4 regions of the Parabacteroides sp. AF14-59 genome follow, and region 2 is predicted to be linked to each of the others. Evidence: riboswitches for the same ligand, from Rfam matches in the RefSeq annotation. Region 2 holds a riboswitch; each other region holds the start of a gene.
The links. Region 2 has a riboswitch for cobalamin ahead of nrdD (anaerobic ribonucleoside-triphosphate reductase). Riboswitches for the same ligand answer to the same signal wherever they lie in the genome.

Region 1 (7,807 bases), on a different contig from region 2:
GGAAGATCTTTAAATATATAATCGGCACCGGCATCGGTATACAGATGGGCTATGTAGCTGTCTCCCGCCGGCATGTACCAGGAAGAGCCGAATTTCTTCTCTGAGATAACGGTCGGGCGATTAGTGACTGTCTTTGCCAGCTCCTTCAACTTCAGATAACGGTCTTCCGTTTCCCGGAAGATTGAATCGGCCATCGCTTCCTTACCGAATAGCAATCCATAGAAACGTATCCATTCAGTACGTCCTAAAGGCAACGACTCCATATAATCGGCAGCCTCAATGATAGGAATACCCAGTTTCTCGGCAGGTCCATATCCTGCATTCTGAAAAGGGGAAGCGATAATGATCTCCGCCCCTATATCGATGATCTTTTCTATATTCGGCGCTGTAGCCTCGCCCAGATCGGCTATTTTCCCGGCACGTAAACCATCCTGAATAGCAGGAGTATCCATATAACGGGGTTCACAAACACCTATTATCTTATCCACCTCATCGAGCTGATCGATAATAGCCGCATGAACGGAGGTATAAACCACGATATTCTCCACAGGTGTTCGTACAACCGTCCCTTTCGGCAAATCACCGGGCATCGACGCACCACGATCCACCAACAGATAACGTTGCAGGATACGAGTACTATCCCAAGGGTCGCGGACTTCTACCGATGTATAATCAGTGAAATGCTGTATGGCAAAACCACGGGCATAACGGATAGTATCAGAAGAAAACGACTGATCTTCAGAAGAACTTTGCTTCACACTGCAACTAAGTGTGAAGCAAAGTAAAAAGAGGGTGGATATAAAAAACTTCATCTTATTTATTACCAGCCGAAATCACTTTCATAGGATTCAGACCTGCTTCAAATTTAAACTGTAACTTACCAGCCGGGTTAAATGTGTACACATCTCCATTTGTAGCATAATCAGACTCAGTCACAAAAATATAGTTTGACGGGGTATCAGCACCTATTTTATAAGGCTTTTTAATATCCGTTCCATCCGTAATAAAATTAGTACTGATTACCTTTTCGTTTATTGCATCATAACAGAGATAAGAAATAGTCTGATTCCAGTTAGCATCATACTGTGAATAAATGATGTAAAGTTTATCGCCTACAGCTGCAAATTCCGTTGCATTCGTTTCCGTAATTGTTGTCACTTCATCTGTTTTAGAATCAATTCTCTGAAATGTATTAGGTATATCCCCGTAGTTACCCATAGAAACCAAATAAACGTCACCCTGACTATCAGCCAGCATATTCACCGGATTAGTAACAACTTCTATTTTAGTCTTTTCTTTAAACGTAAGAAGATCGACGACAGAGACTGTTTTATCATATCCTACAGATGTATTAAAATCCGCACCACCAGAGTTTGCTACATACAATTTATTATTAGCTATAGCCATCTGTTCGGGATTACGTCCTACTTTTACCTTACTTTCAATTGAGAGTGAAGTTGTATCCAAACGAGCTACATAGCCTTCATACAATGACACATACACTTTTCCATTATAACAAGTAAAGAAACGTGGCTGTAGCGGATCGCCATCGGAAACAATTTGTTTCAAAGACTTTCCCTGTAAGTCTGTCACCTCTATTGTATTAGAATTAGTGACAGCTATGTAAGCCTTTGAGCCATAAACCAGGATATCGTTGGCTGTATCTCCCAATCCGCGTCCATTGACTTTCTTAAAGATATCCGCTTCTACCTTTTTGGTCTCGAAATCATAAAATGACAACGAAGAGTTATTATTCCCTTTGTTTCCACTATTCAACACATAGACTCCATTCAAAGAAATCTGTTCCGGAAGAGATGGGATTTCCTGTTTATCATCATCATCACTACACCCAATAAAGGAGAAAGACATACAAGCACAAAGTGCAGATACATACAGTAAATTTTTCTTTTTCATCACTTATTTATTTATCATTAATAAACTATACTCACACTCAAACGCCAGGAACGACCCGGCATCGGATAGTATTGAATAATATCATATGTTTTGTCACCCAGGTTAATCACTTCTCCCTGCAAACGCAACTTACATTTTTTTACCACAAACTCACGGTTAAGAGATATTCCCTGTTCTACATATCCGGCAATAAGGTTGCTTTCTATGTTTTGAGGCAAAGCATATCTGTCACCCGCCGCAGTCAAGCTATAAGAGACGTTGACCCACGGATTCTCCAAGGTCAACGATGCATTTCCCGAATGTTTCGGAGTATATGGTATCTGATCCTTGTAATTTTTTGCATCAGGATCAGTTATATCGATTGCTTTCTGAAAACTATATGTGGCAGAGAGGAGTAAGGTCATCTTTGCCGGCAGAGAGGTTTCAGATGAGAAATTCACATCCAAACCTTTGATATCGACTTCTCCCATATTCATCATCTTCCATATATACATCGTCGGAATAGCAACAATCTTGTCCTTCACCTTATTATAATAACCATCGGCCGAAAGACTCAGATAACGAAAGAGATTCCCTGCTTCTCCGCTCCAGGTCAGCCCCAGATTATATTGTGTAGCCTTTTCCGGCTGCAGGTTCGTATTTCCCATACGGAGATAATATAGATCAGTGAAAGTCGGGACACGGAAAATATCTTTGTAAGAGGCACGTACACGAAAGGCATTATCGGGAAAAGGCCTCAACGATACGCTAACCGCAGGAGACAAACGTTTACGGTCGGCCGGTTTATCGCCAGCCTTTACTTTGTCGGTCATATAAGTACCCAGTAAGCTGGCTGTTGCTGTAAACATCGAGTTCTTATATTGGGCGGATAACACTGACAGTGAAGTCAAACGCTTGGGTTGCGGTGCATTCATAAAGTTATTATCCAGCATATTATGGGCTAAATCAGTCGTAAGAGAAGTCGAGAAGTTCTTCCAGGGTGAATAAAGTACGCCTACCGAACCGTAATACTCTTCCTGGGTATTCAAATCTTCTTGCTTACCTCCTGAGTATTTATTACTTACATCACGGTACTTGCTGAAAGAATAATTATACTTGGCATGTGCCTGCAAAGATAAATTGTCCGTTAGTTTGTTGGAATACTGCAACTGGGTAAAGAAATTATTGTTCCACAAGCGTTCCCGGTTACTGTTGCTATACAATATCACCGAACCGGGGAGTCCGCGTTCTGAATCGTAATAATAGACTTTACCGGTCAATGTTCCGGCCTTACCCAGGTCTCCATACAGATTTCCTTCCAGACGAAGTGCCTGGATATCGCTGTTCTTCCTTTTTTCTTCGGTTACAACATTTCCGTTTACCAAAGTAAAAGGGTATTCCCCTTTTGCACTTAGCCAGTCGGCATGCAAAGAAGCGGAAAAGCGGTTACTTATCTTCTGTTCATAACGAACCATCGGGTTGAACAAACCAAAAGAACCTCCTTTCACTTTCGCCTGAAGATTCATCGGTTTTCCATCAAATACAGGTCTACGTGTCTTCACACTCAACGCCCCTGCCGACGCATACATCCGTGCTGTCTGGAAAATATCATCTGATTGCCCGATCGAAAGTGAAACCATCTCCACATTGTCCAGTGAGAAGCGGCTGATATCCACCTGTCCGCTCTGGGCATCCGTGATCGTTACTCCATCGTAGCTGACAGCCGTATGTTGTGCCCCAAGGCTACGCACGGAAACCGTCTTCAATCCCCCTATCCCACCGTAATCCTTCACTGTTGCACCGGAGAAACGTTTCACTGCTTCCGAAAGATCCTGTATTCCCAGGCGTTCAATTCCGGAACGGTCCATTATTTGCAGAGGAGTTGCTTCACGGGTTGTGGAAGGACGTGCCTTTTCCACCACCTCAACACCGGAAAGCTGGTGATAAGCTGTCGTATCAATTGTTTGTGCGTACATAGTAGGTACGCACAAAAATATGCCTGGCAGGCATACAATCATTTTAACATATAATATTCGCATATATCCAGGTCTATCAACACCTATACCCGAGGTATCGCATATAAAATAATGGCAGGTTTTCTGACTTGTTCTCCCATGACCGGCCGCCTTCCCAGGAATCATAAATTCCCAGTGGCAACAAGATTGCCGGGGTTACAGAACTTACAGCTACGGGTACAGTTCCGGACTTGCACCGGATTCCCTTTTACTAACGGATAGCGAAAACTAAACCGTTACACCATAATCCGATGGCAAAAGTACGAAATATATCGGTAATCTCAACTACCAGACCGGTCACTTTCAAATATTACGAATCTGAATACACAAATAAAAGGGAACAGATGAATGTAATGAAAAAATCAGTACCTTTGCGCCCGAATTGGTTTCGTAGCTCCCGTTCGGGAATACGGATTAAAAGGGAACCGGGTGTAAATCCCGGACAGTCCCGCTGCTGTGAAGCTCCGTTAACAGCCTAATACTACTTTTGCCACTGACGATTCAGTTGACAGTGGAAAGTTGACAAATGACAGTTTTTCTGTCCGTATTTTATCTGTCAACTGTTATCTGTCAACTGTCAACTATTCCGTCGGGAAGGCTTTTAGGATAGGAGTCAGTCAGAAGACCTGCCGTTCGTTGAGACTCATATCCTCGTGGGTTAGGATAAGGATGTAACATTTTAGAATTAAACAAAAAGATGACAGACAAGGAAGTATTGTTATTACGACGTAAACTGGACCTTTTGCTGCGTACAGGCAAATTATTGATGGAAAGTGCTGCCGATACCAACCGTATTGAACGGAACATGAAACGAGTAGCAGCTTTTATGGGTATTCCGGAAGAGAAATTACACATCGATATCCGGTGGACGATGATCATGGTCAATGTAAGTGATGAAAGAAATTCGTTTTCCAAATTCCAGAAATGTGAGAAACATGGTATCAACATGACCGCGATCTCGCAGATCAGCGATCTTTCATGGTGTGCTATCGAAGAGGACTATTCATTGGACAAATATGAAGAGGAATTGGAAAAGATAGCCAAAAAGCCCCGGAATTATACACCTTATATCGTAGCTATCGGTGCAGGATTCGCCTGTGGCGGTTTCTGTAAATTGTTCGGTTCCGACTGGATCGCCTTTCTGTTTGCTTCCATTTGTGCATTCATTGGTTTCAGGATACGTGCCCGATGCATAGAAGCCGGATTAAATGTATATATGAGTATAGCACTCGCCGCTTTTGCCGCGACCTGCACTGCGTATCTTTCTTCCTTCTCGGGATTGTCCGAGACGCCTTATCATCCGCTACTCGCCTGTGCCCTGTTCATTGTACCGGGAGTACCTTTGATCAACTTCGTAGACGATATGCTCGATAACCATCTGCTCGTCGGGATGACACGTGCCGCCAACACGGCTATGATGGTAGTTGCGATGACGTTCGGTATTGCATTCGCATTGCGCATACTTGTCATGAACGACGTTGCGATCGACCATAAGTTCAGTGAGTTAAGTATGGTTCCGCATGATCCGTATTATGTGTATGCGATCGCTGCAGCTATCGCCGCTATCGGATTCTCTATGATCTTCAATATTCAGCGCCGTCTGTTATGGGTTGTTGCCGTTGGAGGTATCATTGCCGTATGTACCCGCAACTTTGTAAACTTCGAACTGGGTTACGGTCCTGTGATCGGTTCGTTTATGGGTAGTTTCGTTGTCAGCGTGCTCGCAGTGAAAGCAGTCCACTGGTTTCATGTGCCTAATCACGTATTAACGATCCCGTCTGTTATTCCCATGATCCCGGGCGTCCTGATGTACCGCTCTTTATTAGCATTTATCAATCTGCATGGAGTGATCGGTGAGGTAACGAACGCCTTCTTCAACGGTATCAATTCCGCCCTTATCATTCTCTGTATATCGTTAGGTGTTGCTGTTCCTAATATCTTTGCCCGTCAATATATAGCCAAGGACCGGCAGCGACATCTACAAGAAGAATTGGAGAAACGCCGGCAACGTGGAAAATTCCTTGAATGGTAAAAATTTATTATTCCTAATATAAAAAATAAGAGGCTACCCCATACAATTTTGAGGTAGCCTCTTACATATATTAATATAGAAACGATTATAATAAACTGTTTTTTTAACAAAGGGAAACACTACAACGATTTCTCCTTCACTTTGCATTCAGCCCTAAAATAACCCATTATTGACAAATAGGAAGGGCCTTTACCACTCCGAATTGTTCCATATTTCAAAATGGTTGGTTCATTTCAAAACACAACACAAATTAGTTTAAAGTTTAACTAAGTGCAAAAAAGCCAAAAAAGTAATATCTTCGGGTTTCCGGCGGGTTGTTTTCGTAATATTGCAGCGTTGAAAAATAATTAGACGAGGAGAAAAAGAATTGTATGGGAGAAACAAAAGGTTATGTTTCGCAGGTTATCGGTCCGGTAGTGGATATTCACTTCGATAATGAAAAAGAAGAGAAAATCGTGTTACCACGCATCCACGATGCAATGGAGATAACCCGCCCCAATGGAAAAGTGCTGATTGTTGAAGTACAGCAGCATATTGGGGAAAACACAGTCCGTACAGTGGCTATGGACACGACGGACGGACTGCAGCGAGGAATGAAAGCCGTATCATGCGGTTCGCCCATTACCATGCCTGTTGGTGACCAGGTAAAAGGGCGTTTGATGAATGTGACCGGTGATTCGATCGACGGGATGGAAGAACTGGATCGTAAAGGAGCTCTTCCCATCCATCGTGAACCACCGAAGTTTGAGGATTTAACAACCAGTAAGGACGTCCTTTACACAGGTATTAAAGTGATCGATCTGCTGGAACCTTATTCCAAGGGTGGTAAAATCGGACTTTTCGGTGGTGCCGGCGTAGGTAAGACAGTTCTTATCATGGAACTGATCAATAACATTGCCAAGAAAAACAACGGATTCTCCGTTTTCGCCGGTGTAGGTGAACGTACCCGTGAAGGTAACGACCTGCTGCGCGAGATGATCCAGTCGAACGTGATCCGTTATGGCAAGGAATTTAAAGAAAGTATGGAAGCCGGTCATTGGGACCTGTCGAAGATAGACCATGAAGAACTGGCGAAATCGCAGGCTACCCTGGTATTCGGGCAGATGAACGAACCCCCGGGAGCACGTTCTTCGGTGGCCCTATCCGGTTTAACAATAGCCGAATCGTTCCGCGACCTGGCTCCGGAGGGCGAGACACGCGATATCCTGTTCTTTATCGATAATATCTTCCGTTTCACGCAAGCCGGTTCGGAAGTATCCGCCCTGTTGGGACGTATGCCGTCTGCCGTAGGTTATCAACCGACCCTGGCAACAGAAATGGGGGCTATGCAGGAACGCATCACTTCGACAAAGAAAGGTTCTATCACATCCGTACAGGCTGTGTATGTGCCCGCCGACGACTTGACAGACCCGGCTCCGGCAACCACCTTTACACACCTGGATGCAACCACCGTGTTGAGCCGTAAGATCACGGAGCTCGGTATCTACCCGGCTGTCGACCCGTTGGAATCGACTTCCCGTATCCTCGACCCGCTGGTTGTCGGCAAGGAACATTACGAAACAGCCCAGCGTGTAAAACAGATCCTCCAGCGTAACAAGGAATTGCAGGACATCATCTCAATCCTGGGTATGGAGGAACTTTCGGACGAGGACCGCCAGACGGTTAATCGCGCCCGCCGCGTACAACGCTTCCTGTCGCAGCCTTTCGCCGTGGCAGAACAGTTCACCGGCGTACCGGGTGTAATGGTCTCTATCGAAGATACGATCCGCGGATTCAATATGATCATGGACGGAGAGACAGACGATATCCCTGAACAGGCCTTCCTGAATGTAGGAACGATTGAAGATGTGATTGAAAAAGGAAAGAA
Region 2 (7,807 bases):
CAGACAAGAGCCTTTTCTCTATTTATTATCAAATTATCGGGAACGCACTTCTCGTCTCATAAAAGAGACATACGATAAAGCAAAACAAATAACTGTCGCAGCAATCAATCCGGTCAACTGTGGCCAGACAACCAGCAGGCTCTGCCCTAGCGGCAGCGGACTAGGAATAGCCCCATGTACCTGCTCCATAGTCAACGGTCCCAGGCTACGGACTGAAGGCATCAACAGAGTTGTCGTTGCCTCATTGAACAACTGACTCGGTGCAAACCGTAACAGATTCAGCATAAAACGCTGATAATGTACAATCTGATAATCACTGGCAAAGTCTGAAGGACTAAGTGCTTTCCCGATCAGATTAATGATCATATTATAGAAAACACTGAAAAACAGCCAGATCGCCACACAGGCCAGCGCTGAAGTCGCAGCTTGACGGAATTGTATGGAAAAGAAAATCGACAGATTCAGCCAGAATGCTACGTAGAAGATACTGACGATAATAAAGAACACCATTCGCAAAAACTCTTCCGCCGTTGGAGGAATCCCGATCGCAATCAGGCCAAAACCCATCACCAGAAATCCGAGGGCAAACAACATGATACCTATCACGATCAAAGCACCTACGAATTTCGCATTGATCAGGAAATCCCGATGGATCGGTTGAGACAGGATACGACTCAATGTACCCCGGTTCTGTTCCGAGTTTATCGCATCAAATCCCAAAGCAATCCCTAACAGTGGTCCCAGGAAACTGATAAACACGACAAAAGAAGGTAGAGTTCCATCCGATACAGTAAACAGTTTCAGGAAAAGGAACGCATTGTCCGGATCATTCGGTTTAATGGAAGCCTCAATATTCGTCAAAGCCGTATACAGTGACCCCATACAAGTCAGAGCGATAATGACGATCAGGATAATGAACCGCCAGCTCCTTACATGATCGGACACCTCTTTATTCACAATAACCCAAAATGGATGATACACTCTATTCATGATCTTTACCTCCTTCGAAATAACGATTATAAATATCATCGAGCCCATGCTCCCTCTTCTGCTGTTCGGTCAGTTCAATATCTGCCAGCAGTTTCCCCTTACAGAACAAGCCAACCCGGTTACAAACCTGCTGCACCTGGTCCAAATGATGGGAAGAAAACAAAACAGTCAATCCCTCTTCGCTACTGAGCTGATGGATCAGATCCATAAACTCACGCACACCGGAAGGGTCAATTCCCGAAGTCGGTTCATCCAGAATAATCACTTCAGGCTCTTTTATCAGAACATCTGCCAAGCCCAGGCGCTGACGCATACCTCTTGAATATTTACCAGCCTTCTTCTTTCCTTCATTGGCAAGCCCTACCCTTTCCAATAATTGCCCTGCCTTTTCCTTGGCTTCATTCTTCCGGATACCGTTCAACTGTGCGGTATATACGAGATTCTCAATACCGGTCATATCATCGTAAAAGCCGACATCTTCCGGTAAGTAACCGACTATCCGTTTCACATCGATCGGATGTGTTGTAGAGTTTATACCACAAACGTTCACTGAACCGGCAGTTGGCTCCGTTAGACCCAACATCATCAGGATCGTAGTCGACTTCCCTGCCCCGTTAGGCCCTAGCAATCCGAATATATCTTTCTTGTTTATCCGGAGGTTCAAATCGTTCACCGCAGTAAAATCACCATACTTCTTTGTCAGTCCGGTAAGTTCAATAACAGGTTGACACATGGCTTACCTCCTTCCATATTTGCGGAACAGATAATAAACACCTCCCAATACCAAAACAATAATCAAGACACCGACCCATCCCCAGATCATCGGGGTCTTCACAGAAATACGGAAATCGGCTGTAGCATTCACCTCCGGAGTTTTGGCCTCCATCTTCGTCACATAATCGCCGGGAAGCGCTTTTTTAGAAGCCTTTACGGTAGCAATCACACTGGTTGTCTGTCCGGCTCCCAGCTTTACCACTTTGGCAGGATCGAAGGTCACCTCCCAGTCGACCGGTTTACTTGCAGAAAGCTGCACATCCTTCAACTCTGCCGAACCTGTATTCTTAACAACCAGATCGATCTTTTTTGTTTCTCCCGCTGTGATATCGGAACTAAGCAAACCTCTTGGTGTGGATAGCTCCATTTCGTATGAACCCGTTATCACAACCTCCAGATCCAGATCGGCAGAAGTGGAGCCGGTAGAAGCATGAACAGGAATTTTGTAGCTACCGGCAGCAACATTAGCCGGAGGATTGATATCGATCGTTATATTTTGAGTAGCATTCGGTTCAACCTGCGCAGATGTCGCCTGCTTATAATTTGGTTTGAATACCACATTCCAACCTCTTTCTACTTCAGCCGTCAGGGCATAAAGCTGTTGTTCCGCAGTACGGTTCTTGATCGTTGCATTAAAGGTAAAAGTAGATTTGGAGTTACCCTCCATATTCGGCTGAGTTGTTGTAAAATCAGTCTGATAAGTTCCCTGCTTGGAAACGGTAATCGTAAGCGGAAGCTTAGCCATACCATCGGCCGAAACCGTAAAATTATAAGTTCCCTTATTCACTTTCACCGGCACTTCCACTTTCAGGGAAAAATTCTTCTTCTCATCAGGAAGGACCGAAAGCTGGCTGATCGAATATCCCCCGGACTTTACTTCATAACTCCATCCCCGAGGCATTCCCTCGACAGAGATAGTCGCGTTTTTCACTTCGTCACTCTTGTTAATGACGTCAATACTGTAATCGATCGACTCCCCCGGCGGAACCGCTATTTTTGTATAGGGAGTGTACAACATCACGCTCTTTTCAGAATCACCAGCGTGGACTTTACTACAAGGGATTATTCCCAATAACAGTACAAATAATAGGTTTAAACAGTTAATTTGCATTTTCATAATGATTTTTATAGAGTATACAAAAATGATTACTTATTAGCCGGGGGCAAATATATATACTGAGAGTATTAGATACTTTTAAAAGAATTAAAAAAAAGCTATCATAAAAGTTCCCCCCTTTCCTATCCGGTAAATCTCTGTCATGAATGCGATAACAAACGAACTTTTCCTTATACATTATATATAGACACCCCCCAAAGAAGCCATTTGTATGCTAAACAGACCGAATTATTCTGCAAATGTAACATTGAAATAAAATATTTTTGTGTAAGTTTGCGAGCGCTAAGAAAGACATTTTATACAGAAATTTAAATACAAGAGTTATGCAATCAATTGACAATTTCAATTTTGCCGGCAAAAAGGCATTTGTTAGAGTTGACTTCAACGTTCCATTGGACGAAAACTTCAACATCACAGACGACACTCGTATTCGTGCCGCTCTTCCTACACTTAAGAAGATCCTGGCAGACGGTGGCAGCGTAATCATAGGTTCTCACCTGGGCCGTCCGAAAGGCGTTACTGATAAATTTTCACTGAAACATATTTTGGGTCGTGTATCTGAATTACTGGGCGTAGAAGTTCAGTTTGCTAACGACTGTATTGGTGAAGAAGCTGGCGCTAAGGCTGCTGCTCTGCAACCGGGCGAAGCTTTATTGCTGGAAAACCTTCGTTTCTATGCAGAAGAAGAAGGCAAACCAAGAGGTTTGGCAGAAGATGCAACAGACGACGAAAAGAAAGCTGCTAAAAAAGCAGTAAAAGAAAGCCAGAAAGAATTTACAAAGAGATTGGCTTCTTATGCAGATTGCTATGTAAACGATGCATTCGGTACTGCTCACCGTGCTCATGCTTCTACAGCTCTGATTGCTGATTACTTCGATGCTGACCACAAGATGTTCGGTTACCTGATGGAAAAAGAAGTAAAAGCTGTAGAAAAAGTAATGAACGACATCGCTCGTCCGTTTACTGCTATCATGGGTGGTTCTAAAGTTTCTTCTAAGATCGAAATCATCGAAAACCTGTTGAACAAGGTAGACAATCTGATCGTAACAGGTGGTATGACTTATACTTTCACAAAGGCTATGGGCGGTAAGATCGGTAACTCTATCGTTGAAGACGATAAGTTGGATCTGGCTCTTGACCTGATGAAGAAAGCAAAAGAAAAAGGTGTAAACCTTGTATTGGCTGTCGACGCTAAGATTGCTGACGCTTTCAGCAACGACGCAAATACAAAATATGCTAATGTTAACGAAATTCCTGACGGATGGGAAGGTCTTGACATCGGTCCTAAGACTATCGAAATCTACGCTGATGTTATCAAGAAGTCTAAGACTATCCTTTGGAACGGTCCGACAGGCGTATTTGAATTCGAAAACTTCACTGACGGTTCTCGTGCAGTAGGTAACGCTATCGTTGAAGCTACTAAGAACGGTGCATTCTCTCTTGTTGGTGGTGGCGACTCTGTTGCTTGCGTTAACAAGTTCGGTATTGCAAGCGAAGTTTCTTACGTATCTACAGGTGGTGGTGCTTTACTGGAAGCTATCGAAGGCAAAGTTCTGCCGGGTATCGCTGCTGTTAAAGGCGAACCGTACAAATAATTTCAGATATTGTTTATAATATCCTAATTAAATATAAAACTCCGGTGAAGTGATTTCACCGGAGTTTCTTGTTTTATAATCACTACCTCATAATATCCCATCCGGGATATATTACGGAAGAATAACATAGCCATATATGTCTCCTTGCAATATTGAATTAATTCATATCTTTGTTATCGACAATGGTTTCCGAATCACAATTCAGTGAGGAAGATTAAAAGGGAATCCTGTGAAAATCAGGGACTATCCCCGTAGCTGTAAGTTTTATTCCTGCAAAGGAAAAATGTTGTAACCTCTGTATACCACTGGTCTCAGACCGGGAAGGTGTTACAACAGAAACAAGTCAGAAGACCTGCCATTTCAATCAGACAGAATCCAGCGCTTTCGGGTGAAAAGCAGTGGTATGAATCCTTTATAAGATCCATTTATCACTTTATCTCCGGGAATCATTGCGGAACTGCATGAACAGAAGTATTGTTTAATCTTAAATAAAAAGTATGATCAGCACGGAGATTTTTATTGTCAAGAGAGATGGTAAAAAAGAAGTATTCTCACTTGACAAAATCAAAAATGCAATAGCTAAAGCATTTTTATCAGTAGGTAGTTTCGCTACCCAGGAAGTAATAACCAATATCCTCAGCCGCATCAGTGTCAGCGAAGGGACAAGTGTGGAAGATATTCAGAACCAGGTGGAAGTTGCTTTGATGGCAGAACATTATTATGCGGTAGCAAAGTCATATATGCTATACCGGCAGAAACATCTGGAAGATCGGGAAGTTAGGGATAAACTGCGCTTTCTACTGGATTATTGTGATGCATCCAATCCGGCTACCGGAAGTAAATACGACGCTAATGCCAATGTAGAGAATAAAAATATCGCCACACTGATAGGTGAGTTACCGAAATCGAACTTTATCCGCCTGAACCGCCGCCTGCTGACAGACCGGTTGAAAGATATGTACGGAAAAGAAGTATCGGACCGTTACCTGGAACTGCTGAATCACCATTTCATTTATAAGAATGATGAAACGAACCTTGCCAACTATTGTGCCAGTATAACCATGTATCCTTGGCTGATAAGCGGTACAGCTTCCGTGGGAGGCAACTCTACAGCCCCAACCAATCTGAAATCTTTCTGTGGTGGTTTCATCAATATGGTATTCATTGTTTCAAGCATGTTGAGCGGTGCATGTGCAACTCCCGAGTTTCTGATGTATATGAATTATTTCGTCGGATTGGAGTATGGAAAAGATTATTACCGGCACGCTGATGATGTGGTAGACTCGTCCAGTAAACAACGTACAATAGACAAAATGATTACAGACTGTTTCGAACAAATAGTCTATTCCATCAACCAGCCGACCGGTGCCAGAAACTTCCAGGCTGTATTTTGGAACATTGCCTATTATGACAAATATTATTTCAACAGTCTTTTCGAGAATTTTGTATTCCCTGACGGCAACAAGCCCGACTGGGATTCGTTAAACTGGTTGCAAAAGCGGTTCATGAAATGGTTCAACAAAGAACGTACCCGCAACGTCCTGACCTTCCCGGTCGAGACTATGGCGCTCCTGTCGAAAGATGGAGATGTACTCGATAAGGAATACGGGGATTTTACGGCCGAGATGTATGCCGAAGGACATTCCTTCTTCACTTACATGAGCGATAATGCCGATTCGTTAAGCAGTTGTTGCCGTTTGCGCAACGAGATACAGGACAACGGTTTCAGTTATACGCTGGGAGCCGGAGGGGTATCTACCGGTTCTAAAAGCGTATTGACAATCAACCTGAACCGTTGTATACAACATGCTGTGAAGTCCGGTATACTTTATCCGTTCTTTCTGGAAGAGGTAATCGATCTCGTACATAAAGTCCAGTTGGCCTACAACGAGAATCTGAAACAGTTACAATCCAAAGGCATGCTCCCCCTGTTCGATGCCGGTTATATTAATATGAACCGCCAGTATCTTACGATCGGGGTGAACGGATTGGTAGAAGCTGCCCAGTTTATGGGTATCGAAATCAATGACAACCCTAAATATGAAACTTTTGTACAAGAAATACTCGGCATGGTAGAAAAATACAACAAAAAGTACCGTAATAAAGAGGTCTTGTTCAACTGCGAAATGATTCCTGCCGAAAATGTAGGAGTAAAACATGCTAAATGGGACAGAGAAGCGGGGTATCAGACATTCCGCGATTGTTATAACAGCTATTTCTATATCGTGGAAGACACGACACTCAACGTTGTCGACAAGTTCCGTATCCATGGCCGACGTTATATCGAGCATCTGACCGGTGGTTCGGCACTACACATGAATCTGGAAGAACATCTGAGCAAAGAACAATACCGCCAGTTACTACGTGTCTCAGCTATAGAAGGTTGTAATTATTTTACATTCAACATTCCTAATACCATTTGTAACGATTGCAACCATATCGACAAACGCTATTTGAAAGAATGTCCCAAATGCCACAGCCAGAATGTGGATTATCTGACCCGCGTTATCGGTTATATGAAACGTATCAGTAATTTCTCACAACCCCGGCAGAAGGAAGCTCATATCAGACATTATGCTACGTTACACTGATTACGATATTGTCTTTCAGGAAGTACCGGACGAGATAACGTTGGCGATCAACATATCTAACTGTCCCAACCGATGCAAAGGTTGTCATAGCCCCTATTTACTAAAAGATATCGGCGAACCACTGACAGAAGAAAACCTTACCGTACTTCTCAGAAAGTACGGTAAGGCTATTACCTGTGTCTGCTTCATGGGCGGAGATGCTTCACCTGCAGATATAGAACAATTAGCAGAATATCTGCATCGTCAGACTGTCGCTCCGGTAAAAGTCGGATGGTATTCGGGAAAGTCCGAACTGTCTCCGGCTATTGATCTGGATTTCTTTGAATACATCAAACTAGGTCCCTATATAGAACACCTGGGAGGACTGAAATCACCCGCAACAAACCAACGTTTCTACCGTATCGAGAACGGAGTGATGAAAGATATCACTTACCGATTCTTTTCTACAGCTAAATAACAGACGGCTAGAATCGGACCGGTTTACCGCTTTTAGCACTCTTTATGGCAGATTCAAGAATCTCCACAACAACCAGGTTGTTCTCCAGCGAAGACAAATCGGTGGGAGCAACCTGGATTTCTTTACGAACGGCTGCTTTCAGATAATAGAAAGAATCATTATAGGGAGCTTCCAATGCTGGAGGTTGTACTGTAGTTTCTTTCCGGTCGGTGTAAATACGCATGGAAGTCGGCGTGTCCTGATAAATATATCCTTTAGTTCCGTAAATATGCATATCTTTCCG
Region 3 (7,807 bases), on a different contig from region 2:
AGATCCACAGAATACGTGAATAATGTCCCCAGAAAGTACCGAAATGAATGAAATACATAGACCGGGTCAGTTTTTCTGAAGTTGGCTTTTTTTTCCACAAATTTAATTTGACAACTTTTCCTGTAATAGGGTGTATGTATATGTGGTTACTTCCTGTTCTTTCAAAGTCACCTGTATGGTACATTCTGACAGAAAAAACAGATTTGTTGTCTTTCGGAAAAAAGATCATCATAGGACGACCTTCTGTAAATTCTTTACATGCTATATCCATAATGGCATCTAAAGAAATCCATTGACCGGAGTACTCTTCAACTTTGGGAGCTGGTTGTAAGGCTTTACCTGATGATACAGATTCAAATACAGTGTGGAATTCTTTTTTGAACCCAAAATAGCAACCGGTGAAAGCGATTAAAAATAGAAACAAGGCTGTGAAGAGTCCTATAACTATATGTAACCTGTAACATCTGACGCCTGGTTTTTCCCCTTGCCGGAAGTTGAATATTTTTTTACTTGGATATAAAAATAGACCGGAAACAATAAGAAATATCAGTAAGAAACCAAACACTGCAACCCATACAACGCCGTTCTTTTTTAATAAAAGCTTGACATGTAAATCATACAACCATTGGAATATCTTGTGACGATATCGGTCAATCCCGAGGACTTCCCCCGTATACTGATTGACATAAACTTGAATTCGACCTTTCTCATCCGGGGATGTGGCCCGAAAACTGTATGCGCAATCCTTTCCTCCGTAAAGGACCATGTTGCTTATAGTTAGTTGAGGATATTTTTTTCTAACGTTATCCAGTAAATATTGCAATGGGATTATTCTGTCCGACGGCTCGACAAATGCCAATTTTTTCACCGACAGTTTTTCTAACTCAGGTTTATAGACAATGGCTGAACCGGAAACACATATTAGGGTTATCACTAACCCTAATATGAGTCCTATATATAAATGTGTATTTACCAATATCTTTTTGAGGATATAATTGTGCATCATAACACAGTCATTTAAAAGTTAACAGCCAGCATTACCATGAGTGTTCTGGCTGTACCGGGGAACAACAGGTTATTACCTTGCGAGCCGGTATAGTATTCCTGATTGAATACATTTTTCAAGTTTGCGGAAATTTTATAGAAGCTACGTTTGTAGGCAACAAAACAGTCAAAAATATGGTATGAGTCCAATTCGATGGTTTGGGCCATGTTTCCATAAGATTTTCCTTGATAATACCAGCCGCCACCAAACGATAATCCTTTTACAACACCTCCTCTAACAAGGTAAGAAGTCCATAGATTGAGCTGACTGGGAGATATATTTGCTAACTTTGTACCAACGGGATAGTTCTTGTCGTTAGTTTCGGTCACCTCGGCATGTGTATATGCATAGTTGAATGCGACACTCCAGCTCGGGGTAATTTCGCCGGAGACAGCTAATTCTATACCTTTACTTGTCTGTTCACCGATAAGAATTTTGAATTCTTCATCTTCAGGATCTGTTGTAGGTAAGTTTGTTTTTGACAGTTTATAGAACGCCAGGCTAGAGGTAAGACGATCATTGAAAAATGATTTCTTTATACCGGCTTCCCATTGCTTGGAACGAATCGGATCGAAAGCTTTACCATCTTTAGTCTGGCCGGATTGAGGGACGAATGATTGGCTATAAGAAAGATAAAGGCTTAAACTTGGTATTGGCATATAAACCGCACCAACACGTGGAGATATAGCGAAATTCTTTTCATCACTTTTTGTCTCTTTAATATAATTGTCCTGTTTGTCGTTTACCCAGTCCGCGCGTGCACCAATTAATAATTTTAGCTGGTCGGTAAAGCTTAGCTGATCTTGCAAATATATTGCTCCGGTGTTTTGTGTGATATATAAATTTGTACTTTGTTCCATTTCAAAATCTGTCGGTTTCTCTGAGTATACAGGGTTGACATAATTTATGGGGGTATACATATTACCCTTTACTTTTCTTCTATTGGTAAGCCGGCCGAATTCTACTCCTGCGATCGCTTTATGTTTGATAAAGCCTGTTGTGAAATTACCGCTAATTTCTTCAATCAGATTTAAATAATTGATTTTTGCATCCCAATGTGCCAGACGTCTAGTGATTGTACTATCTTTTTGAGGTGTCTTCATCTGAAAATACAGACGGTCTTCATGGGTGAAATATTGGCGGGCAGAACTTCTGAATGTCCAATCTTTATTAAAGCGGTGCTTCAACTCATAGCCGAAACTGGTGTTAGTAAACTTCCCATAAGCCCATGGTTCACCTAAAAAAGTTTTGAACCCATGATCGATAATTTCATTGTTTATATGTAAAACTCCGGGATCATGTGTTCTCTTGTCCCTGAAAATGTCTGCATCAAGATTAAGAGTAGTCTTTCTTCCTAAATCAATGTCAATGGTTGGAGTGATGTCATATCGTTTACTATTTTGCGGTTTACGGAATTTATCTGCGTCTTCGTACATCGCATTCAGGCGATAGCGTATTGTTTTTTTCGTGTTTATTGGACCGGTTAAGTCGATGGCCGCCTGTTTATAATCATAACTGCCATATCTGATGGAAGCTCCATAGCGGGGAGTATATAAAGTCGGCTTGGTGATAAAATTAATTATACCACCAGGTTCTACGGCTCCATAAAGAACGGATGCAGGTCCTTTTAGTATTTCGATGCGTTCGATACTTGAAAGAGCATCATTTGAGAATTTGAGATAACGTACTCCATTTCTGAAATAATTGCGGGAGTTTGTTATAGAAAAGCCACGGGAAGAAAATACCTCGTTAATGTTACCGGCTTCACCAGAAGCTCCTCCTTTGACACCACCCAGATTTCGTACTACTTCTGTCATGGTGGTTGCCTGCTGGTCTTCAATTAATTTTCTTGTTACAATACCAACCGATCCCGGTATCTCCAGCACCGGAATTTCCATGCGGGTTGCAGAAAAGGCGATATCAGAATTGTAGCTTTGGGGTTTGGCTCCTGTAATATCTACCTCGGGAAGGCTTAATGATTTATATGACAGCTGAATATCCAATCTGTAATCCTGTTCGCCATCAGGAATGTCGCGGACAGCGGAAACGGTATTGTAACTGTTGGTTATCAATACATGATTTTTTGAGTCTTCTAAATTTATGGAGTAGTAGCCATTGTCATCTGTAATCGTTCTCAACTCCGACCCTTTGATGAAAATTACAATGTTTTCTAACGCCTTATTGTTTTCATCAACAATATAACCACTAACCATTCTGTTAGTTTGTGCAAAGGTACAAATGGGAATAAATAAAATAAACAGAAACAGCCATATTAAAAATGGAGTTCTGCAACGAGTAAATGATGTAACCATAATAATTATTATTAATATTGAAAAAATAACAAAAATTACAGCTAAACAATTGAAAATTTAGTACAAAAGATAAAAGAAAAATTAGAATTTTTCCATTGGTCATATCTTTCAGCTATATTCCACGTTAGCCTTAGAAAAAAGATTTTGGCAGGTCTTCTGACTTACTCCATCTTTAAACGTTCCTTCCCATTCATTGATGAACAGTGGATGTATTTGTTGTTCAAAGACTTTTGTGGAGAATACAGCAGCGGGTCTGCTCAGGATTCACACCTGATTCCCTTTTAATCATATTCATAGAGTCTATTTTATATGAACCAAAAATCGCAGCAAATATAAATATATTTTTTAGAATAAAAGTAATACCTGAATGCGCCTATCTTTCGGGGACAGAGTGGGGAAATTTTGTTTTCAACTATTCATTCCCTTTCCCCCATCTGAATCCGATACAATCAAGTAGATGGATACGTTCGTTACTGAGCTTGCCTTTTCTTTTCAAATAAGCCATTCTCATCCACCATGAATACAGAGACTCTTCCTGGGGATCTCCGGATTTCGCCTTAGGGTATCGTTTGTTGTTTGTTGTGAACTCACAAAAATGATGATATCTCTCGATCCATATCCTGTTGGTATTTTCCGGTGAGCGTCTGTTATTCTCCTGGCTATTGGTCCAGTCGAAACCTAAATTACTCAATTTTTTGATCTGTCCGGGAGAAAGCGTTACACTTGTATCCGTTCGGTTTTTATAGGCTCTCATTTTACTACACCACTTCGCCAGTCTCGACTCTTCCGGATCTCTGGTATGGGCAGGCCATTGACCGGTACGGGCATAATAATCCTTGACCAGGTTGAACGATTCTTTCCATGTTCTTCTTTTGTTGTTTGAACTCCAATGGAAACCGATATCATCCAACAGTTTGATATGTTCTTTATTTTGTTTGCTTTTGGGGGTGTTTTTTCTGGTAATCCGTTGTGACAGGCACCAGTTGACAAGTCTGATTTCTTCCGGTTCTGAAGCATTGACGGAAGGCCATCGTTTTTCTTTTTCCACAAAGTCTTTCAACATCTCATAATTAGCCATCCACCGTTCTGTCTTTTTTTGAGCCTTATCCGCATCGATTCTATCAATTAATTGAATCTGCTTTTCTGTAAGTTTCTCCGGAGAATGGTTCCTGATAAATCTGCATCTGGTAATCCACTCACCTAGATGCCGCTCTTTTACATTTTGCGACGAAGGTGCAGGCCATCTGTTGTTTTTTTCGTAGAAAGCAATAACCGCATACTGCTTGGTACTTCTTTTCTTTCTTCTTCTTTTCATATACTAGCGACTCTATATCTCCTTTGTCTATTGTGTATTATATAACCGAATGTTTTTATTATCCTCAAAGATATTCAAATATTTGGTTTCTAATAATCTCCGTTTGATATAATGTTATTTTACCTCTGTTTTCTATATGTTTTATAGGAGATATTTACGTCTGTTTTCAAAATATCGGATTTCTGTAGATATAAATTATTGATAGAAAAAATCCCCCAACAGTAAGCTCACGAATGAAGAGATTACAGTTGGGGGATTAAATATCTCAGATAGGATTACTTAATTCTGTTCTTTCAGGATCACATCGTGTGCACCACCTTCTACGATACTCGTTGAAGATACCAGCGTGATCTTGGCATTTTTCTGTAAGGCGGGGATTGCGATAGCACCGCAACTACACATGGTAGCTTTGATCTTGCCTAATGTCAGATTCAGATTGTCTTTCATTTTACCGGCATAAGGAACATAGCTGTCTACACCTTCTTCAAACTTCAGCGAGGCACTTCCTCCCATGTCGTAACGTTGCCAGTTTTGGGCACGGTTTGAACCTTCACCCCAATATTCTTTTACGAAGTTGTTTCCGATACGCAGTTTCTTTGTAGGAGATTCGTCGAAACGGGCAAAATAACGTCCCATCATCAGAAAGTCAGCTCCCATTGCCAATGCAAGTACCATGTGATAATCGTGCACCAAACCACCGTCGCTGCAAATAGGAACATAAATACCTGTCTGTTCTTTATATTCGTCGCGGGCCTGAGCTACATCGATCAAAGCGGTAGCTTGTCCGCGTCCGATTCCTTTTTGTTCGCGTGTAATACAGATGGAACCGCCACCGATCCCGACTTTGATAAAGTCAGCTCCGGCTTTTACCAGATATAAGAAACCATCTCTGTCCACCACGTTTCCGGCTCCGACTTTTACTTTGTCACCATATTCTTTCTTGATCCACTGTAATGTCTCGTATTGCCATTCCGAATAACCATCTGATGAGTCGATACATAATACATCTACACCGGCTTCAACCAGGGCAGGAACGCGTTCCGTATAGTCACGGGTATTGATACCGGCACCGACCAGTAATTTTTTGTCAGCTCCGGAAATTTCGTTCGGATTTTCGCGATGGCTGTCATAATCCTTACGGAATACAAAATAGGCCAGGTTCTGGTCCTTGTCTATGATCGGAAGTGTATTCAGTTTATGATCCCAGATGATCTGGTTGGCTTCTTTTAGCGTGATGCCGACTTCTCCGACGATCAGTTTTGCGAAAGGTGTCATGAACTCTTTTACTTTTGTGGAAGGATCGTCTTTTTCGATGCGATAGTCGCGGCTGGTAACCAATCCCAGCAGTTTACCGTTAGGAGTTCCGTCATCAGTGATACCGATGGTGGAGTGTTCTGTTTTGTTGACCAGATCGATCACGTCAGCCAGCGTGTTTTCCGGTGTCAGGTTGGAGTCGCTGGTCACGAAACCAGCTTTAAATTTCTTTACTCTTCTAACCATTTCAGCCTGGCTCTCGATCGGTTGTGAACCGAAAATGAAAGAAAGACCACCGTTGCGGGCCAGTTCGATTGCCAGTTCCGGACCGGATACCGATTGCATGATTGCCGATACGAACGGGATATTTAATTCGATAGATGACTTATCGCCAACATTGTGTTTGACAAGCGAAGTTTTTAAAGAAACGTTTGTAGGCACACATTGTTTTGTAGTCAGACCGGGAATAAGAAGGTATTCTCCGAAGGTTCTAGATACATCGTTTAAGTAAACTGCCATATGATTATATATTTACTGGATGAATTTTTGTGCAAAAGTACTGAATTCTGTTCAGATATGTTTTATTTATGATCATTTTTCATATGAATAAAAAAGGCTGTTACCGGACAAAAGGCATTGCCGGAACTTTTTCAACGGCTGAAATGTTATATATGTGAATTAAAGAGGAGGAATATTTATGAAAATGGTAGTAGATAAGGCGAACTCTCGCGGATATGCAAACCACGGATGGCTTAAAACATATCATACATTTAGTTTTGCCAATTATTACAACCCCAAAAGAGTACATTTCGGAAAGTTGCGTGTATTGAATGATGATACGGTAGCACCGCGTGAAGGTTTTGATACACACCCACATAAGAATATGGAAGTTATCTCTATTCCGTTGAATGGTTATTTGCGGCATGGCGATAGTATACAGAACAGCGAAACGATCACTCCGGGAGATATACAGGTGATGAGTGCCGGTACAGGCATTTTCCATAGCGAGTTTAATGATAGTGCCGAGCAGCAGCTTGAATTTCTGCAGATTTGGGTTTTCCCGCGTGAAGAGAATACCAAACCGAAGTACAACAATTATGATGTACGTCCTTTGTTGAAAAAGAATGAGTTATCTTTGATCCTTTCGCCTGATGGTGCAACTCCGGCTGCGATCAATCAGGATGCCTGGTTCTCGTTGGGAACACTGGATGCCGGACAGATTAAAGAGTATAAATTTCATAAGAAAGGAACAGGTGTTTATCTTTTCGTTATTGAAGGGGAAGTGGAGGTGAACAACACGACCTTATCCAAACGGGATGGTGCCGGTTTCTATGATACCGACAGTATAACGATAGAAGTTCTGAAGGATGCGAAAATCTTATTGATGGAAGTTCCGATGAATTGAATTTTAGATCTTTTGGTTAATATAAATATGAAGGAGGTATGTTTTGATGGCATACCTCCTTCTGTTTTTTTAGTATTCTCTGTCAGACAGGAAATCGATCATTCGTAGAATTGCACGGCTGCAGGCCGGGCAGAAAGGAGCATAATCGCGCATCATACAATGATCCATCGGGCGGTAAATACCTTTGGAAATATAACCGCCTCCTTCAAATACACCGGGTTTATCTTTGTGTGCAGCGTCCAGTGGTGTTGGAATAGGAGTATTGGCAGGTAAAAGATCTTTCCATTTACTGTCGAAGTCAACCAGTGTCGTTATATTGGGTTCCCAGGGCTCATATTTCAGATTATAGAAATCCTGATAGGCGACTTCGGAAGAGAAATATTCGTCGGCCAGTCCGGCAAAACTATGTCCGAATTCATGGACAAAAACATGTTGTGTTTTTTCATTATCGGCAGTTCCCATAGCGTAGAAATTAT
Region 4 (7,807 bases), on a different contig from region 2:
AGGACGTAATGTAAGATCGATGTCAAAACCCTTGGTGTCTGCACGACCGACTTGTGCCTGAACATTTTTATCTACAGCAGCTCCATTTTCTTCTGTAGACATTTTACCGATTGTCTTGACGACATTATGTTTACGAATGTAATAAATACTGGCATTCACTTCCAATAACTGGTTCAATTCATAACGGGCTCCCACTTCATACTGATTACCTCTTTCCGGTTTGAAGACTTCTCCTCCGGTTTCATCAGGATTGAAGAGTTTTCCATCGGCTCCCATATATAGTATATTTTTATCATAAAATGTTTTATTCGGTTTGAAATAGGAAGCTGCGGAAGCATAGATAGAAACTGCCGGAATCGGCAGATAGACGATGCCGCCACGATAGGTAAAAGCTGCAGTACTAACTTTATTCCAGTCTGTACGATTCTCTTTTTCGTAATGTTGACGTCCGTCATCGATCAATGCTGAGGCGCTCTTATATTTGTAAATGTCAAGACGTCCGCCCAACATCCCTTTCCAGTGATCGTTGATCTCGAAGACATCATGCAGATAGATACCATTGGTGATATATTTGGCAATACTCGCTTTAGAGACTTTACTATCCCACCAGTCACGTACAATATGAGGGTTATCAACCGGAAGTATCTGATTTTTGCCTGGTCCCCAAACATCATCGCTGTTATATCCTGTATAATTGGTATAATCGAAATAGGTATAGTTCCATCCCAATGTATAATTGTTGGTGATGAAGCCTGTTTCGATTTTTCCTGTTAGTTCGGTGGTATTTGTGATGGAATAATTATCCGGATTAAAACATAGCGGGTCTCCTGATCGTAGCGAATCGAGATTTACATATGTTTTTTTCCCTTTTCTATCGAAATAATACAAATCATAAATAGGGTCTGAACTGCTGACATATGACATTCCTTCTACACAACAGTAATCCAAATTGCTGTGTCCGTAGGATAGAGTTTCACGGAATTTCATCCAGTCAGTTAACGGTTGGGTATATTGCATACGTACATCCATGTTACGGCGGTGCATCTTATTGTTTGCAAAGTCGTTGTACACGGTATGGGGATCGGCTGTGGGGTGCAGTGCTCCGCTAGGTAGATAAAGTTTGTCATCGGATGCATAAAATATATCTCCCGGCATTGTCGGCGCCGCACCTATCTCCGTGGTATAATGGTCGTCATTGAAACTGATATTTCCTTCGAAATAGCCTTTTCCTATTTCTGCTCCCAGGGCGAAGAGGCCGGAGAAACGATCAGCATTCACATCGCGGTAACCATCGCCTGTACCATAATGAATATTTGCACGGTAATTGACCGGACCGATCAGTTTGCCACCGAAACCGACTGTTGCTTCTTTCTGGTTCCAGCTACCGTAGCTGATGCTGGCATTTGCCGAGAAATCGGCAGATGCCTTTTTCGTTATGATATTGATAACGCCACCCATGACCGAGTGTCCGCTCAGGATAGAAGCCGGACCTTTGATTACTTCTATCGATTCGACAAAAGAAAGATCGCCGAACGGCATTGTGTTTAACAGTGTACGCTCGTCACGGATTCCGTCGATAGCGAATACGGCGTCCGACGTACCACGAATGCTGTACCGCTGGAAAGCACCCAGCTGGTTGCTGCTCAATGTAACCCCCGGCAGGAAACGTACGGCATCTTCCATATTCAGGATATGCTTTCTTTCCAGTGTCTTGCTGTCCAGGCGGGTAACAGTGATAGGAAGGAACTTCAGTGGAACATCCATGTTCAGCAATTGGACCGGTTGTTCCCGTAATGGCGTTGCCTGTTTCTTTTTAGCTGTAATTTCAACATTGCCGACGGTAAAGATCGAGTCGGTGATACTTCTCTGTCCGAACATGAATGACGGACAAGCGATAACCATTGATAAGAGTAAAATTTGCTTTCTCATACTTTTTGTTTAAAAAATCTATTTGCCTTTCTGATAATCCATTTGATCGATAATACGACCCCGGTCAATGACAGGAATGTCCCGCCGAGTAGTAAAGTGTACATAACGATATTCCAGAGTACCGGACGGTCGGTAAGGAATTTGATGTTGAGACTGTGAAGACCGCTGTAAAGTAAACGGCGTAACCGGCCGTCATCGTCTACCCGTCGCTGCATCAGCGTTTCCGGCTGATAGTAATGGCGTGTATGCATTTCATCGTCGACGATGATACGGTAGACCGGCAACTGCGTACGATCTTTCTTGCGTCCGTAATAATCCTGGTCGTATTCCGTAAGTAAATCTAATTTATAGGGGATGCTGTCTCCATACATTTTAACCGCCTCTTTTCGTACCATATCTTCGGTCAGGAGGAAAATCCGGATTGCTGTTGTATCGGTCGCATCGATATTGATTGTTTGCGAATCGGTGGTAAGCCTGTAGTAAGGATACTTTTGCCAGGTTGCCCATTCGATGCTTTTTACACTGTCGACCGCCTCCAGTACTTTCCGGTAATCCAGATGATAGGCAGAGGCGACAAAACGTCCTTCCGATCCGCCCCACGGGATGCGGCGTGACATATCCTGCTTTTCTTTCGGAGCTTTTTTCATCCAGTCGGGAATATCCATTAACGACATCATTCCGCTGAAAGCGAATGTAATGGTGAAAATACCGAAGATCAATCCACTGACATAATGCCATTTGAACCATCTTTTCCTGTAAGGGGAAAATAACTTCTTATGGCGGTTGCGCCAGGCCAGTTGTATGGAAAGGATCAATCCTGCCAGGCACATGATACAACCGATGCCGGAACTCCATTTCACGAAGTTGATCCAGGCAACCTGATTCTGGCGGAGCGATGTGAAGTAAACCCAGTGGGGAATGGCTCCGAGCCACGCCCATAAGCGCTGGTCTTTGTCGGTGAATTGCAGGACGCGCCCTGTTTTTGAAGAAATATAGAGTTCATGGCGGCCATCATCCGCAAATGTATATTTATAGATGGGGAACTCTTCGCGCAACCGTCCGAAAGGAATCCATTGATCCAGCTTATACATCGAATCCACACGCAGGATCGGAGATGAGCACCATTGTGCTGCAGTCCGCTTGATAGTTTCGTCATTTATTGCTTCGACTGGTTGCAGAGAGTCTGCATAGAGTGTTTCGGGCGTATTCTTTCCCCGGAAATGAACCACAGGCCGGTCAAAATACATTTCCATGGAGAGTGAACGGACCTGTGCTGAATCGGGAAGAACGGACAGAAGAGTTTCCATATCCGGCAAATTTCCGTCGATAACCTGTTGCCTTTCTAATTTATCCTGTTGTGATGCTCTGGGAAATGAATGATAGATCATTACTATACCTGAAAGAAACCACATCAGAAATAAGATACTCAGAAGTAATCCGAGTATCTTATGTGTAAGTTTTAGTATTTTTCTGAACATTTAGTTTTGTGCTTGAACTTAGTCCTTTTCAGCAGCGTATTGTTTTTTCTTTTCAGTGATATTGACCATTTTATGTTTGGCCGCAAACCTGGCATGATCGATGAATAGTTTCTGGATGTCCGGATTTTGTCCTAATCCCTGCATAAAGACAGACACCTGGTAACCTTTGCTTTCCAGTTCCTGCTTCATATCGCCTGCTATATCGTTGTTGGCATGGTCGCCTGCTACAAACATAAAAGGCATCAGCAGTACTTTCTTTACACCGCTGGCATCCAGTTTGGCTACCATATCGTCGAAAGAAGGATAGCCTTCTACGGTGGTTACATGGTAATCGGTATATCCTTTGGATTGCAGCATATAATCCATCATGGCATACTGTGCCGTGGCTGGTGTATACGTTCCGTGTCCGACAAGAACCGTCGCGCCTTCTTTGGCTCCGTTCTTTGCTACGGCTGCTATCACATCTTCAAAGTCATGCGGTGTATAAAGCAGCGGGTTGCCGATACGTACCTCTTTGAAATTCTTTTCCAGCGGTGCAATGTCTTTGCGAAGCGATTCCATTTCCACCCCTTCGATAATGTTTGTAGATTGGATGAGGATATGAGTATATCCGTCTGCTTTCAGTTTTTCCAGTGCTTCGACCGGATTCAGTTTTTCGATACCGCGGGCTTTCAGGCGGCGTGCCACGATGCGGGAAGTGTAGGCTTCGCGTACTTCCATGTCTTTGAAGGCTTCTTGCGCTTTCCGGTTGATCGCGTCGATGGTGAGAGCACGGGTGTCGTCATACGTGGTACCGAAATGTACCATTAATAAGGCGGCTTTGTCACCCGGTTGCATGGAGGCCAGCATGTCGGATGCCTTGAAGTTCTCGCCGTCATGTGCCCAGCACATAGGTGCGAGCATACAAGCAATAAGTAATAGTAAATGTTTCATATAATGTAAATTAAAAGGTAACGAACGAATACGACAAGCCACAATACCGGCTGTCGGTAAACATTTTCTTTTATCAAAAAGAGATTGTCCGTATGTTTTATCATTCTCCTGACCCCGGGGGAATACGATATAAATAAACCTTGGCAGGTTTCCTGACTTGCCCGGAAAGCGACCTTCCCATCCTTGTATCGGACAGTGGTGTAAGAATGCTTTCCTTATTATCGGGCTCCACAGTAGCGGGCACTGTTCCGGATTCAAACCGGATTCCCTTTTATACGATTAACGGAATGTTATCGTATCACCAAAGCGGGGACAAAGATAGAAAATTATTTAAAATAAGATGGATTTTATATTCTCTTAATTGAATCGGCCGGAACAACTTCCTTGTGGATACTGTTCCATTTACCACAATAAAACCGGACATATCGTATGTCTTAATATTAACGCCAAACAATTAATATATGGAGTGGTTTGCAGATTTACTCAAACATTATCCGGAACTGGCCATTTTTCTTACACTGGCATTGGGCTTCTGGATCGGTAAATTTAAAATAGGGAAGTTTTCTTTGGGGACAGTTACCAGTGTTCTACTGGTCGGAGTATTGATCGGACAATTGCATATAGAGATCGGTGCACCAATTAAATCGGTATTCTTTCTTTTGTTCCTGTTTGCTGTCGGCTACAGTGTAGGACCACAGTTCTTTCGGGGACTGAAGAAGGAAGGGCTTCCGCAGATGCTTTTTGCAGCATTGATGTGCCTGTTCTGTTTGTTCATTCCTTTCCTTCTTGCCAAACTGATGGGATATAATGCGGGCGAAGCTGCCGGGTTACTGGCCGGTTCACAGACTATTTCGGCCGTATTGGGAGTAGCGGAAGATACGATCAATCAGGGAAGCCTGAGCGATGCTGATAAAACGGCTATGATCAATGTGATGCCGGTGGCTTATGCCGTGTCGTATATTTTCGGTACGGCGGGTTCTGCCTGGATCATGAGTGACGTGGCTCCCCGTCTGCTGGGTGGACTGGCATCCGTGAAAAAGGCTTGTAAAGAACTGGAAGCCAGGATGGGAAATGATGACGAAAGTGAGCAGCCCGGATTTATGCCTGCAGCACGTCCTATCACTTTCCGGGCTTATAAGATAAGCAATGACTGGTTCGGTGCCGGAAAGACCGTACAGGAACTGGAGGATTATCTGGAAGAGCAGGGGCGCCGCTTGTTTGTGGAGCGTGTCCGTATCAATAATGTTATTTATGATGTGAAGCCGGACCTGATGCTCCAGAAAGGAAATGAAGTTGTCTTGAGCGGACGGCGTGAGTTTGTGATCGGTGAGGAAGACTGGATAGGGGATGAAGTGAATGATATCGATTTGCTGGATTTCCCCGCAGAGACATTACCTGTATTGATCTCCCGCAAGAAGTTTGCAGGCATGACGGTGGCACAACTCCGCAAGGAAAAGGTGATGCATGGTGTCAGTATCAAGAGTATCAAACGTGCCGGGATCAGTATTCCGGTATTGGCTGCGACCCGGATCGATCCGGGCGATATGCTCGAACTGGTCGGGACAAAGCTGGAAGTGAATGAGGCGGCTGCTACTTTGGGATACGCCGATCGACCTACGAACCAGACGGATATGATCTTTGTCGGGTTGGGTATCTTTATCGGTGGTATAATCGGTTCGCTGGCTATCCACTTCGGGGATATTCCTGTCAGCCTGAGTACGAGTGGCGGGGCGTTGATTGCCGGGTTGGTATTCGGATGGCTTCGCTCCAAACATCCGACATTCGGACGCATTCCGGAGCCTTCGCTTTGGGTGTTGAATAATGTCGGACTGAATATGTTCATTGCCGTGGTCGGGATTACGGCAGGTCCGAGTTTTGTGACCGGATTTAAGGAAGTAGGGGTGAGCCTGTTTGTTATCGGTGCTTTGGCAACGACTATCCCGTTGATTGCCGGTGTCCTTATGGGACGTTATCTCTTTAAATTCCATCCGGCCATCACTCTTGGCTGTACTTCCGGTGCACGAACGACAACTGCCGCCCTCGGTGCCGTGGAAGATGCGGTGGAGAGCCAGACACCGGCATTAGGTTATACTGTTACCTATGCGGTAGGTAATACTCTTTTAATTATCTGGGGAGTAGTAATCGTGTTGTTGATGTAGGGATAACGGGCCAGTGCCATTACTGTGGCAAGACTCTGCCATGCCTTTGGCACAACTCTGCCATTACTATGGCATAACTCTGCCACTAGAGTGGCACTGGCTTCGGCTTAGGAGAGAACATACTCTTTTCATAAGAGTAAATCTGGTAAAAACAAGCATTAATTATACATTATATATAATATGGAAGATAAAAAGAAAATCGTAGTTACCCGTGAATACGAAAAGAAGATGTCGGAGATCAGTCCATTCGAATTAAAAGATATCCTGATCGACCTGGCCGATGAAAGTGCACGTAAGAGCACACACATCATGTTGAATGCCGGACGCGGCAACCCAAACTGGATCGCCACCACACCCCGCGAAGCCTTTTTCCTGCTTGGTCAGTTCGGCTTGGAAGAATGCCGCCGGGGGACTAAGCTGGAAGATGGAATGGTCGGCCTTGCCGGTGTTCCCCAGAAACCGAGTATTGCCTATCGTTTCCGGGAGTTCCTCGACAAGCACGAGGGAACGCCGGGTTCCAAGCTTTTACGCGATACTTATAATTATATGGTACGTGAAAAAGGTGTCGATGAAAATGATCTTGTCCATGAATGGGCGGAAGGTGTAATAGGTGATCAGTATCCGATCCCCGACCGTATTTTGAAATATACGGAAGTCCTAGTCCGTGACTATCTGGATCAGGCTCTTTGCAACAACCTTCCCCCTGAAGGGAAATTCGACCTGTTTGCTACTGAAGGCGGAACGGCAGCCATGTGTTACATTTTTGATTCCCTGCAACAGAACTTCCTGTTGAATAAAGGAGATAAGATCGTCTTGTTCGCCCCGGTCTTTACACCGTATATCGAAATACCCGAACAGGCACGTTACCTGTTTGATGTAACAGAAATACATGCATTGAAAATGACGGGTGACGGCTATCATACCTGGCAGTATCAGGAAAAGGACCTGGATATATTGAAAGATAAATCGGTTAAGGCTGCCTTTATCGTCAATCCGAGTAACCCGCCTTCTTACGCACTGACACACGGACTGACGGAATGTCTGGTCGATATCGTAACCAATTACAATCCCGACCTGATGATCATTACCGATGATGTGTATGCCACTTATGTTCCCGGTTTCCGTTCCCTGATGGCGGAATTGCCGGACAACACCTTGTGTGTCTATTCTTTCTCCAAATACTTCGGAGCCACAGGCTGGCGTCTGGCTGTAGTCTCTTTACACGAAAAGAATATTTACGACCGGATGATCACTGAATTACCGGACGATAAGAAAGCAGCACTGACAAAACGTTACAGCAGCATCATG

Region 1: another riboswitch for cobalamin. It lies ahead of DWW23_RS16110 (TonB-dependent siderophore receptor); the one in region 2 lies ahead of nrdD (anaerobic ribonucleoside-triphosphate reductase).
Region 3: another riboswitch for cobalamin. It lies ahead of DWW23_RS08665 (TonB-dependent siderophore receptor); the one in region 2 lies ahead of nrdD (anaerobic ribonucleoside-triphosphate reductase).
Region 4: another riboswitch for cobalamin. It lies ahead of DWW23_RS07365 (sirohydrochlorin cobaltochelatase); the one in region 2 lies ahead of nrdD (anaerobic ribonucleoside-triphosphate reductase).

The regions. Positions count from the first base shown of each region.
Region 1 covers NZ_QUHH01000015.1:20,108-27,914, forward strand. The annotation lists gene DWW23_RS16100 (ABC transporter substrate-binding protein) at 1-812, opposite strand, end outside; gene DWW23_RS16105 (YncE family protein) at 814-1,914, opposite strand; gene DWW23_RS16110 (TonB-dependent siderophore receptor) at 1,932-3,932, opposite strand; cobalamin riboswitch at 3,965-4,161, opposite strand; cobalamin riboswitch at 4,275-4,557, shown strand; gene DWW23_RS16115 (threonine/serine exporter ThrE family protein) at 4,606-5,940, shown strand; gene atpD (F0F1 ATP synthase subunit beta) at 6,312-7,807, shown strand, end outside.
Region 2 covers NZ_QUHH01000004.1:270,027-277,833, reverse strand. The annotation lists gene DWW23_RS06970 (ABC transporter permease) at 34-990, opposite strand; gene DWW23_RS06965 (ABC transporter ATP-binding protein) at 983-1,723, opposite strand; gene DWW23_RS06960 (NEW3 domain-containing protein) at 1,727-2,881, opposite strand; gene pgk (phosphoglycerate kinase) at 3,205-4,476, shown strand; cobalamin riboswitch at 4,643-4,851, shown strand; gene nrdD (anaerobic ribonucleoside-triphosphate reductase) at 4,974-7,067, shown strand; gene nrdG (anaerobic ribonucleoside-triphosphate reductase activating protein) at 7,051-7,524, shown strand; gene DWW23_RS06940 (Gfo/Idh/MocA family protein) at 7,532-7,807, opposite strand, start outside.
Region 3 covers NZ_QUHH01000006.1:27,544-35,350, forward strand. The annotation lists gene DWW23_RS08660 (PepSY domain-containing protein) at 1-1,006, opposite strand, end outside; gene DWW23_RS08665 (TonB-dependent siderophore receptor) at 1,018-3,357, opposite strand; cobalamin riboswitch at 3,486-3,691, opposite strand; gene DWW23_RS08670 (helicase associated domain-containing protein) at 3,770-4,672, opposite strand; gene DWW23_RS08675 (IMP dehydrogenase) at 4,952-6,445, opposite strand; gene DWW23_RS08680 (pirin family protein) at 6,624-7,331, shown strand; gene DWW23_RS08685 (M64 family metallopeptidase) at 7,401-7,807, opposite strand, start outside.
Region 4 covers NZ_QUHH01000005.1:23,336-31,142, forward strand. The annotation lists gene DWW23_RS07355 (TonB-dependent siderophore receptor) at 1-1,929, opposite strand, end outside; gene DWW23_RS07360 (PepSY domain-containing protein) at 1,926-3,407, opposite strand; gene DWW23_RS07365 (sirohydrochlorin cobaltochelatase) at 3,426-4,340, opposite strand; cobalamin riboswitch at 4,465-4,661, opposite strand; gene aspT (aspartate-alanine antiporter) at 4,802-6,499, shown strand; gene DWW23_RS07375 (bifunctional aspartate transaminase/aspartate 4-decarboxylase) at 6,680-7,807, shown strand, end outside.